One region of the Variovorax sp. DAIF25 genome, then DNA from elsewhere that is predicted to be linked to it. Evidence: riboswitches for the same ligand, from Rfam matches in the RefSeq annotation. Region 1 holds a riboswitch; each other region holds the start of a gene.
What was found. A riboswitch is a leader RNA that binds a small molecule or an ion and turns the genes downstream of it on or off. The one in region 1 is predicted to bind cobalamin.

Region 2: it holds a riboswitch for cobalamin, as region 1 does, so the genes downstream of both, R0232_RS43940 (TonB-dependent siderophore receptor) here and R0232_RS19715 (TonB-dependent receptor domain-containing protein) in region 1, are expected to answer to the same signal.
Region 3: it holds a riboswitch for cobalamin, as region 1 does, so the genes downstream of both, R0232_RS12815 (TonB-dependent receptor) here and R0232_RS19715 (TonB-dependent receptor domain-containing protein) in region 1, are expected to answer to the same signal.

The regions. Positions count from the first base shown of each region.
Region 1 covers NZ_CP136636.1:4,247,446-4,251,221, reverse strand. The annotation lists gene R0232_RS19720 (ClcB-like voltage-gated chloride channel protein) at 1-882, opposite strand, end outside; cobalamin riboswitch at 988-1,235, shown strand; gene R0232_RS19715 (TonB-dependent receptor domain-containing protein) at 1,332-3,290, shown strand; gene R0232_RS19710 (cobyrinate a,c-diamide synthase) at 3,275-3,776, shown strand, end outside.
Region 2 covers NZ_CP136637.1:2,042,936-2,046,711, forward strand. The annotation lists gene R0232_RS43935 (ABC transporter substrate-binding protein) at 1-425, opposite strand, end outside; gene R0232_RS43940 (TonB-dependent siderophore receptor) at 428-2,512, opposite strand; cobalamin riboswitch at 2,699-2,955, opposite strand; gene R0232_RS43945 (ATP-binding protein) at 3,030-3,776, opposite strand, start outside.
Region 3 covers NZ_CP136636.1:2,788,515-2,792,290, forward strand. The annotation lists gene ybaL (YbaL family putative K(+) efflux transporter) at 1-1,030, shown strand, start outside; gene R0232_RS12805 (hypothetical protein) at 1,042-1,446, opposite strand; gene R0232_RS12810 (hypothetical protein) at 1,701-1,997, shown strand; cobalamin riboswitch at 2,044-2,329, shown strand; gene R0232_RS12815 (TonB-dependent receptor) at 2,471-3,776, shown strand, end outside.

The sequences.
Region 1 (3,776 bases):
GGGCACCGACACCAGCCCCATCGCGAGCCCGCCGAGCGCGAGCCGCCACGGCAGCGCGAACGGCAGCCGCGCGAACAGCGCCCGGCTGCCCTGCAGCGCGCGCAGGAAGCCCGCGGCCGCGAAGCCCAGCAGCACGCCGAGCAGCGCGAACAGCGGGATCTCGGCGCCATGCAGCTCGGGGAACACCGGCATCTGGTAGGGCGGCTGGTAGCCGGGCAGGGCGCGCATCACGATGTTGGCGACCACCGCCGCGATCAGGATCGGGCCCACGCTCTCCATCACGATCGAGCCGAGCACGATCTCGGCGACGAAGAAGGCACCCGCGATCGGCGCGTTGTACGCGGCCGTGAGGCCGGCCGCCGCGCCGCAGGCCACCAGCAGCCGCAGCCGCTCGACCGGGAAGCGGAACACCCGGCCCAGCAGCGAGGCGGCCAATGCGGCGAGCTGCACCATCGAGCCCTCGCGGCCGATCGAGCCGCCGGTGCCGATGCTCACGAGCGAGGAGGCGCTGCGCACCAGCGTCTGCGTGACCGGGATGCGGCCGTCGCCGAGCACGATCGCCTCCATGTAGTCGGAGGTGGCGCTGCGTACCGCGACGCGCTTCGCGAGCACGAGCAGGCCTCCGGCCACCAGGCCGCCCGCGGCGGGGAAGGCGATGCGCGCCCACCACGGCAGCGCGCGCGCCATCGCGACCAGGCTGTCGCCGGGGCCGAGCACCAGGTGCTCGAAGCCGCGCAGCGTGGCGCGGAACAGTTCGGTCGCGAGCGTGCCGAGCAGGCCGGCGACGATGGACCACAGCAGCATCGACTGCCAGCCCGAGACGCCGAACAGGCGTTGGAGGGCGGAGCGCAGGCGCAGCAGCAGCGAGGAGCGCAGGGTCATGCGGGGCGGTGGTGATGGCGTCGCATAGCCTGTCGATGTTAGTGCGCGGGACGCGGCGACCGTCGGGCCCACGCAACTTTCGACTTAAAGCGCGTGGCGCAGCGCCTAGAATCTCGCCCGTTGGTGCCTGCGGCGTGGTTCACGCGCCGCGGTTCAACGGGAAGCAGGAGTGAAGGGACCGGCCGCGCGCCGGCACCGAAGCCGCCTGCGCTGCCCCCGCAACGGTCAAGCAGACGGCGCCGCAAGGCGCCACCCTCTCCACACGAGCCACTGGGCGCCCTGAAACAGGCGCCTGGGAAGGCGGCGAGGGCCGGTCTGCCAGCCCGGATACCGGCCAACAAGGCGGTTCGCGCATGCCCTTCGCTTCGTCGATGCATGCACGAGCCAATGGCGCCCCGGGCGCCGGCGGGGAGGCCGGCAAGGGGCATAGACGTTCGTTCGCTCATTCCATGATTTCCTGCGTTTCCTTCTCGCGCCGTTCGCGCGCTCGCGTTTCTGCGTCCTCCTTGCGCGCGCGCCTGGCCGGCCTGCCGCTGGCCCTGGTGCCGGCCTTCGGCGGCCTGCTGCTGGCCCAGCTGCCATCGGCCGCTTCGGCACAGCAACAGCCCGGCGTGCTCGGCGAGACGGTGGTCACCGCCACCCGCACCGCGCAGCCGCTGTCGGACCTGGTGGCCGATGTCTCGGTGATCGACCGCGAGACCATCGAGCGCAGCGGATCCACCGGCGTGGCCGACGTGCTCGCGCGCCAGGCCGGCATCCAGATCGTGCGCAACGGCGGCGTGGGCAACTCGACCAGCGTCTACATCCGCGGCGCCGAGACGCGCTTCACCGCCGTCTACATCGACGGCGTGCGCGTGGACTCGCAGGCCACCGGCGGCGCGGCCTGGGAAAGCATCCCGCTGGCGCAGATCGACCGCATCGAGGTGCTGCGCGGCCCGGCCGCCGCGGTCTACGGCTCCGACGCCATCGGCGGCGTGATCCAGCTGTTCACCAAGCGCGGCGAGGAGGGCGTGTCGCCCTCGATCGGCGTGGGCTTCGGCAGCCACGGCCTGTTCCGCACCGAGGCCGCGATCAGCGGCAAGGCCAATGCCTTCGACTATTCGTTCGGCGTGGCACACGAGGAGAGCCGCGGCTTCAACATCCAGCCGCTCGAGAAGCGCACGCTGCCCAAGGACGGCTTCACCAGCCCCGACCGCGACGGCTACAACACCACCTCGGGCAATGTGCGCCTGGGCTGGCAGATCGCGCCCGGCCAGCGCCTCGAGGCCACCGCGCTGTCGAGCGACACGCAGGCGCGCTACGACGCGGCCAAGTCCGGCAGCAAGCCGCCGGCCTACTACCTCGACGACCAGAGCCGCAACCGGCTGCGCACCGGCGGCCTGACCTGGTCGGCGCAATGGAACGAGGTCTATAGCACCCGGCTGCAGGTGACCGATTCGCAGTCGGTCTACAGCACCATGCCCTCGTACTACCGCACCGAGACCCGGCTGCGCGGCTACCTGTTCCAGAACGAGCTGCGCTTCGGTCCGCACCTGGTGACGGCCGCGCTCGAGCGCCGCGAGGACCGGCTCGAGAACGCGCCCACCAGCAGCACCGACAAGGGCCTGGCGCGCAAGCGTTCGCAGGATGCCGTCTCGCTCGGCTACGGCTTCGTGCAGGGCCCGCATTCGCTGCAGCTCAACGTGCGCCACGACGACGACAGCGAGTTCGGCGGCAAGACCACCGGCAGCGCCGCCTACGGCTTCGCGATCACGCCGAAGCTGCGCGTGACCGCGTCGGCCGGCACCGCCTTCCGCGCCCCCACGCTCTACCAGCGCTTCAGCGAATACGGCAAGCCCGACCTGCAGCCCGAGTCGAGCCGCAACGTCGAGCTCGGCCTCAAGTACACCGACGGCCCGACCAACGCCGGCATCGTGGTCTACCGCAACCAGGTGCGCAACCTGATCATGTTCGACTCGACCGCCAAGGGCTGCGCCTCGTCCTTCGGCTGCTACGGCAGCACCGCGCGGGCGCGCTACGAGGGCGTGACGCTGTCGGCCGGCCACCGCATCGGCGACGTCACGCTGCGCGCCTCGCTCGACTTCCAGGACCCGCGCGACCTCGCGACCGACAAGCTGCTCGCGCGCCGCGCCAAGCGCTATGCCACGCTGGGTGCCGACTGGCGCCTCGGCGGCTGGACGCTGGGCGCCGAGGTGCAGACCTCGAGCCAGCGCTACGACGACGCGGCCAACACGCGCACGCTCGGCGGCTACACGCTGCTGAACCTCGTGGCCAGCACGAAGATCGTGCGCGACGTCGACCTGGTCGCGCGCATCGACAATGCGGGCGACAAGGACTACATGCTCGCGCGCGGCTACGTCACCGGTGGCCGCAACGCGTACGTCGGATTGAAGTGGACGCCCCAGTAAGCCAACACCTGCCTGATCGCGCGGCGAGCTGCGCCGCCGTGCTCGTGGCCGCGCCCGCCTCCGGGCAGGGCAAGACCACCGTGGCCGCCGCGCTCGCGCGGCTGCATGCGCGCCAGGGCCGGCGCGTGCGCGCCTTCAAGTGCGGGCCCGACTTCCTCGACCCGCACTGGCTGCGGCTCGCCACCGGCGCGCCCGTGCATTCGCTCGACCTGTGGATGACCGGCGAGGCCGACTGCCGCGCGCGGCTGCATGCGGCCGCGGCCGAGTCGGACCTGCTGATCGTCGAGGGCGTGATGGGCCTGTTCGACGGCACGCCGAGCGCGGCCGACCTGGCGCAGCGCTTCGGCCTGCCGGTGCTGGCCGTGATCGACGCCCATGCGATGGCCGGCACCTTCGGTGCGCTGGCGCATGGGCTGCAGAGCTTCAGGACCGGGCTGCCCTGGGCCGGCGTGCTGGCCAATCGCGTGGCCGGCGAGCGCCATGCCG
Region 2 (3,776 bases), on a different replicon from region 1:
ACCGAGGGCAGGTCAGGATGCGCGAGCACCACGCAGGGAAGCTTCGCGCGGTCGAAGGCATCGACCAGCGACAGCGCCGAGTGGTGCGAGGGCGTGACCACGAGCAGGTCGGGCTGGAAGGCGGCGACCGCCTCGGCCGAGTAGCCGAGCGCGCCGCCGATGCTGGGCTTGGCGCGCGCGTCCTCGGGCCAGCGCACGCGCCCGCCGATGGCCACCACGCGGTCGGCCAGGCCCAGCGCCCAGGCCAGCTCGACGTTGCTCGGGAACACCACGACGATGCGTTGCGGCGCGCGCGGCACGACGACGCGCCGGCCCAGCGCATCGACGAGCTCGCGCGGGAAGCCGCCCGACGGCGCCTGCTCGGCGCCCGCGGGCAGAACGGCCGTCATGCACACCATGCCGAGGATCGCGTCGCGCCGGTTCACGCTCAGAAGGTGTAGCGCGCGCGGGCGAACACCGTCCTCGGTGCACCGGCGTTGCCAGCTTCCTGCGCCGACAGGTCGTCGGCGATGTAGTACTTGTTCGTCAGGTTGTTCACCCCAGCCTGCAGTGTGAGCGAAGGATTGACGCGGTAAGCCACGGCTACGTTGAGCAGCAGGTAGCCGGGCAGCTTCTGCGGATTGACCGCATTGTCGCGGAGGTAGCGGCTGCCCACGTAGCTGGCGGTGCCGGTCACGGCCCAGGCGCCGTGCGCATAGGTCAGGCCCGCGCCCGCGATGTTGTGGGCCGACATGCGCACGCGGTAGCCGCCGAAGTTGGTGCTGCGCGCGCCGCTGTCGGTGTAGGTCTGGAAGTCCTTGAGCCGCGCGTCCTGCCAGGTGTAGTGCAGGTAGCCGTTCCAGCGCGGCGAGAGCTGGAACTGCCACTGGGTTTCGATGCCCTTGGTGCGCGAAGTCGCGTTGCTGAAGACGAAGGAGTCGGGGCCGTTGCGGTAGGAGCGCTGGCCGTCGATCTTCTCGGCCTCGAACAGGCTGAGCTGGTAGCTCCAGCGGTCGTCCGCCGCGCGGCCCTTCACGCCCACTTCCTTGCTGCGCGTGATCTCGGGCCGCAGGATGTCGGGCACCACCACGCCGCCGCGCGTGTTGAGCGCCACGGCCTGCGGCCGGAAGCCTTCGCTCCAGTTCGCGAAGACGGCGTGCGAGGAGGCATCGCCCTGCAGGAACAGCCAGTCCACGCCCGCGCGCGGGCTGGTGTGGCTGCCTTCCTGCGCCGAGATCACCTGCGTGCCCGTGCGGCCGAGCGTCTGCTCGAAGCGGTCGTGGCGCACGCCCAGCGTGAAGCCGACCGGGCCGTATTCGAAGCGGTCCTGCAGGTAGACGCTGCGCACCTCCTGGTCGAAGCGCGAGGAGGTGATGCTGCCGCGCACGCCGCGCGGATCGTTGCGCACGTTGCTCACGGGGATGTCGTAGAACGGCCCGCGGTAGGTGGGCGCGTTGCTGAAGCTCGGCGAGTCGAGGCCCTGCCAGCCGCGCTCGAGGTTGAAGCCGGCCTGGAACTCGTTGCTCCAGCCCTTGCCCGCCATCAGGTGCGTGGCCGCGAGCTCGTGGAAGACGCCGCGGTCGGCGGTGTAGCTCTCGGAATAGCCCTTGCTCACGGCCGCGGGCGGCGGAACGATGGTGATGCCGCCCGCGAAGAAGCGGTTGTAGCGCGCGAAGCTGCTCAGGTGGTTGATCGACCAGCCGGCGCCGAGCTCGAAGCGGTTCTTCCACGAGAACGACTGGTAGTCGCCCGTGACGTAGGAGTCGGGAATGCCGTAGTTGTCGCGCGATGTGATGCCGAAGATCGGCTTGCCGTTGACCAGCGGCACGATCGAGCCGCGGTCGCCGCGCACGCGCGTGTCGTAGAGCTGGAAGCCGGTGGTCCAGTTGCGCGTGACGGCGAAGTCGCCGCCGAGCAGCACGGCCGACTGCGCGCGGCCGGCATCGCGCTGGAAGCCGTTGTGGTCGCCGTTGGCCACGCCGATGTAGAGGTTGCCGCGCTCGAAGTCCCAGCGGTAGCGCAGGCTGCCGTCGAGGCGGCCGTAGCTGCCGACGGTGGCCGTGAGGCTGCCGCCCGCGCGCTCGGGCTTCATGAAGAACTGCGCCACGCCGCCGATCGCGTTCTTGCCGTAGAGCGCCGAGGCCGGGCCCTTGATGAACTCGAGCCGGTCCACCAGGTCGGGCGCGATCAGCGTGATGTCGGCATTGCCCTGCAGCAGGCGCAGCGGCACGCCGTCCATCAGCACCAGCACGTCCTGTGTGTCGCGCAGGCCGCGGGTCTCGAAGCGCGAGTAGTAGTTGCCCTGCGTGCCGTACTGCAGGCCCGGCACGCTGCGCAGCGTGTCCTCGAGCGTGACGGCGCCCACCGCGTCGAGCTGCGCGCGTTCGACCGCATAGGTCGCGAAGGGCAGCCGCAGCGTGTCGGCCTCCTGGCGCGTGGCGGTGGAGATGGTCTTGCGGTCGTTGACGGTGGTGGGCGGCAGCGAACCGGCTCCCTCGGCGTCCTGCGCCGAAGCGACCGAGGCGAGCAGCATGACGCCGGATCCGATGAGGGCTTGGTGGGGTCTGACGCGACCGCGCCTGGAGATGTTGCGCACGTGGGCTTCCTTCGGGCCCGCGCTCCCGCGGGCCATGAGAACAAACCGGGCGCCGATGGATGCTGCAAGCGACCGGGTCCGCGCCCACGCGTGACCGGCCCGGCTTGCCTGCACTCCCGCAGCGACCGAACGAGGCGAAGGCCGGTATCCGGGCTTGCGGAGCGCCGCGAGGCATCGAGCGATGCTTCGCGGCCGCGATCCTCGCCTTCCCATGCAGAGGCACAGTGGCCGCCGGTGCCCGCGAAGGCATCGACTGTGAGGACCGCGAATCCGCCGACCGTTGCGGGGGCAGCGCAGGAATGGCGCCCCGTGGGGCTCGTCACCTGCTTCCCGTTTAACGCCGGTCACGGGACCGGCGCACCTTCGCGCACGCCGGCTTGGGTGATGCTTTCGTTTGCATCGGCCGGCGGGGCGGATTATAGGAGCGGGTCTTGCGCCGTCTGGCGCGAAAAGCTCAGGGTGTGGGCGTGTGTGGCAGCCGCACCGTGAACACCACGTAGCCGTCGTCGTGCGCATAGCCGATGCTGCCGCGGTGCGAGCGCACGATGGCCTGCGCGATGTGCAGCCCCAGGCCCAGTCCGCCCTTGTTGCGCTCGTTGGGCACGCTGCGCTGCTTGAAGGCGCTGAACAGGTCGGGCACCAGCGCGGCGTCGATCGGCGGCGCGCGGTTGGCCACGCTGAACACCACGTGCGCCTCGGTCTGCTCGAGCCGCAGGCGCACCGCCTCGCCGGGCAGGCCGTGGTGGCGCGCATTGCTCACGAGGTTGCCGACCAACTGCGCCATGCGGTCGGGGTCGGCCAGCACGGGCAGCGATCTGGGTGCGTCCAGCTCGAGCTGCGAGCCCGGGTAGGCAGTGCGCGACTCGTCGACTGCGTCTTCCAGCAGCCGCGCCAGGTCGATCTGCGCCGGCACCACCTGCAGGCCCATGCCGCTTTGCAGCCGCGAGGCATCGAGCACCTGGCCGATCAGCCGCGCCATGCGGCTGCTCGAGGTCTGGATGCGCTGGCCCAGCCGCGCGCCGGCGTTGCTGCCGTCGGGCAGGCTGCGCTCGAGCAGCTTGGCCGCCATCGTGATCGACTGCAGCGGGTCGCGCAGGTCGTGGCCGAGCACGGCCAGCAGCTCGGTGCGGGCCTTGTAGGTGTCGGCCAGCCGCGCCGCGCTGGCGCGGATCAGCTCGTCGCGCAGCTGGCGCGCGAAGTC
Region 3 (3,776 bases), 1.5 Mb from region 1:
CAGCATCGCCTTCGCCTCGGCCGCCCTGTTCGGCGTCTCCTTCGCCCTCGGCGCCTTCTTCGCTGGCATGGTGATGCGCGAGTCGCAGTTCAGCCACCGCGCCGCCCAGGAGTCGCTGCCGCTGCGCGACGCCTTCGCCGTGCTGTTCTTCGTCTCGGTCGGCATGCTGTTCGATCCCTCGGTGCTGATCGAGCGCCCGCTGCAGGTGCTGGCCGTGGTGCTGGTCATCGTGCTGGGCAAGTCGCTCGCGGCCTCCGCGCTGGTGCTGGTGCTGCGCTATCCGCTGGCCACCGCGCTCACCGTCAGCGCCAGCCTGGCGCAGATCGGCGAGTTCTCGTTCATCCTCGTGGGCCTAGGCGTCTCGCTCGGGCTGATGCCCGCCGAGGGCCAGAGCCTGATCCTGGCCGGCGCGCTGATCTCCATCGCCACCAACCCGCTGTGGTTCAGCCTGATCGCGCCGCTGCAGAAATGGCTGCATGCCCATTCCTCGTTCGCGCGCCGCCTCGAGGCGCGCGACGACCCGCTGGCCGAGCTGCCGATGAGCACCGAGGCGCGCTACCTCTCGCGCCAGGTGGTGCTGGTCGGCTATGGCCGGGTCGGGCGCCGCATCGCGGCCGAGCTCAAGGCGCACGACATCCCCTACGTGGTGGCCGAGCAGAACCGCGAGCTGGTCGAGAAGCTGCGCGAGGAGGGCGGTGCCGCCGTCTATGGCGACGCGGCCGATCCCGCCGTGCTGATCCAGGCCCACATCGCGCGCGCCCGCGTGCTGGTGGTGGCCACGCCGGCCGCGCTCAACGTGCGGCAGATGATCGAGACCGCGCGCACGCTCAACCCCAGCATCGAGACCGTGATCCGCAGCCACAACGAAGCGGAAGCCGATCTGCTCACGCGCGAGGTCTCGGCCACCGTGTTCCTCGGCGAGCACGAGCTGGCCCAGGCGATGGCGCGCGACGTGGTGCGCCGCGCCGTGGCGCCGCCCGCGCCCCATGGCGCGAACGGCGCGCCCACCGTGCCGGGCGCGCCGGCCTGAACGTGCGCTAGTTAGAGGTCCTCGATCACCAGCATGCGATAGCGCTGGGCGATCGAGTACGGCACCGTGCGCACCACCTCCATCATGCGTTCGGCATCGTCCTGTTCCTCGGTGCGCACCAGCAGTGCCGTGTGGCCTTCGCGCGCCAGCTTGGTGTAGGCACGCACCGTCGCGCCCTCGGTGCCCGCGGAGGGCAGGGGGTTGTCCGCATCGGCCACCGTGGGCGTGATCTCCGCCAGCACCGTCCGGGGCGGCAGCAGGAAGATGTCGTCCGCGCTCACGCCCTGCTCGACGAGCTGGCGGCCGACGCGCTCGGCGTCCTCGGCGCTGGCGAACATCACCACCGAGTAACCGGTGGGATAGAACGCGCCGCCAATGGTCGCTCGCATCGAGGGATCCAGGGTGAATCGCTTCATGGGGCCTCCTGTCGTCTGGGCTTGCGGCGTGCCGCGGGTGTTTGATCCATGGGCAAAACTTAGGTCGCGCACCAACGCCCGCCTGTAGGAGAAGCCCGGAAGCTGGGAACGGTCGGGGCCACCGCCTGCCGCAGGAAGCACACAGGGTTTTCGCCGGCGGTGAACGTGATGAAGTGCCCGCGCGTTGTGACAGGGCGTGTCTACGATTCCGGCGCTGCGCCGCTTTCGCCAACGCCCACCTTCCAGAGCTTCGCGTGAACACCATCCCCGCCACCCTGTCGCCGTCGCCCCGCAACCTCGCGCTGACCGTCCACGAGCTGGAGCCCGGCGAGTTCTACTGGGTGCTGATGGAGGCGGTCGACGATGCCGCGGGCGAGGGCGCGGTGCATTCCTACCTGCCGCTCGAGGCGGCCATCGAGCCGCATTCCAGCTATTCCAATGCGCTGGTGGCCGGCGTCAGCGTGCTGCGCCGGCTGTTCGGCACCGAAGGCCCGGGCCGGCCGCAGGACACCCGCACGCCGGACGTCCCCGGCGGCACCCGCTCCCTATAATCCCCGCCGTTCGGTGCAGTCTTTCTTCTAAAAACAAAGACCGCATCGGCACCACGGTTCGAAGGTGCCCCGCCAGCCATGCATGCCATGGCCACGGGGTTAAACGGGAAGCAGGTGCGACGCGTCGGTTCACGGATCGACGCCTCCATTCCTGCGCTGCCCCCGCAACGGTCAGCGGATCTGGAAGTCCTCACGCCATGCCTCCAGGGCATCGGCAGCCACTGCGCCCCCAAGGCGTGGGAAGGCGAGGGCTTCCGCAACGGCGCTGCAGTTTCGACTGCGCGCCGCTGCGCTCCGCGAGCCCGGATACCGGCCTTCGTCACCGCCTCGGACGCTGCGGGAGTGCGTGTCCGGGCCGCCGGCCGGCGAAGCGCTTGCTTTTCCCGCCGCCGGTCCCGGCCATCGAATGACTTCCCGCCGTGTCCACGTTCGGTCAGAGAGCCTGCGGGGACGCGGGCCGGAGGAGAAGTCACATGGATCACGCATCGCCGTCGGGCGATCGCGCGGGCGCGGCCGGCCGCCGCCCGCACCGCCACCGGGGTCGCCCCGCCGCCCGCCGCCTCGGCGGCATGTCCGCCGCCATCGGCCTGGCCTTCGGCGCCGGCAGCGGCTTCGCGCAGCAGGCCGCCACCAGCCTGCCGCCGGTGCAGGTCGAGGCCGGTGCCCAGGCCGCGCTGTCGCTCGCCGAGCCCACGCAGACCGGCAGCCGCCTCGGCCTCACGCCGCTCGAGACGCCCGCCAGCATCGAGGTGCTGACCGGCGAGACCATCCGCGCGCGCGGCGACGTCTCCGTCATCGAGGCCGCCACCCGCGCCACCGGCATCACGGGTTCGCCCGCGCCGGGCAACGGCAGCACCTCGATGGCCGCACGCGGCTTCTCGGGCCATGGCTCGGTGATGCAGCTGTTCGACGGCACGCGGCTGTTCGCGGGCGCGGGCACCGTCACCTTCCCGTTCGACACCTGGTCGGTCGACCGCATCGAGGTGCTGCGCGGCGCGGCCTCGGTCATGTATGGCGAAGGCGCGATCGGCGGCGCGATCAACGTGGTGCCCAAGAAGCCCACGCGCGGACCGATCCACAACGAGGCGCTGCTGAGCTACGGCTCCGACGCCACGCGCCAGGCCGCCTTCGGCAGCGGCGGCGCGATCAACGACAAGCTTTCGTACCGCTTCGACATCAGCCACCGCGCCACCAACGGCTTCATGGCGCGCGGCGAGGGCGAGAGCCTGGCCGTCGGTGGTGCGCTGCGGCTGGACGTCTCGCCCGAGCTGCAGTTCACCCTGTCGCACGACGAGGGCCGCCAGTCGCCGCAACGCTACCAGGGCGTGCCGCTGATCGACGGGCGCCTCGACGGCCGGACCCTGCGCCAGAACTACAACGTCGACGACGCCGAGCTCAAGTACGACGACAAGTGGACCCGCCTCGACGCGCTCTGGACGCCCAGCGATGCCGTCACCGTGCACAACCAGCTCTACCGGCTCGCGAGCCAGCGCCACTGGCGCAACAGCGAGACCTACACCTTCAATGCCGCCACGCGCCGCGTGACGCGCGGCGACTACCTCGAGATCGGCCACGACCAGGAGCAGGTCGGCAACCGCACCGACGCCACCTTCCGGCACGAGCTGTTCGGCATGAAGAACCAGGTGCTGGTGGGCTTCGACGTGAACCGTATCGACTTCCTGAACTCGAGCGACTCGCCCTACGGCGGTCGCTCGGTGGTCGATCCCTTCGTCTTCCTGCCCGGCTACTACCAGTCGCCGTCGCCCTACCTGCCGCGCT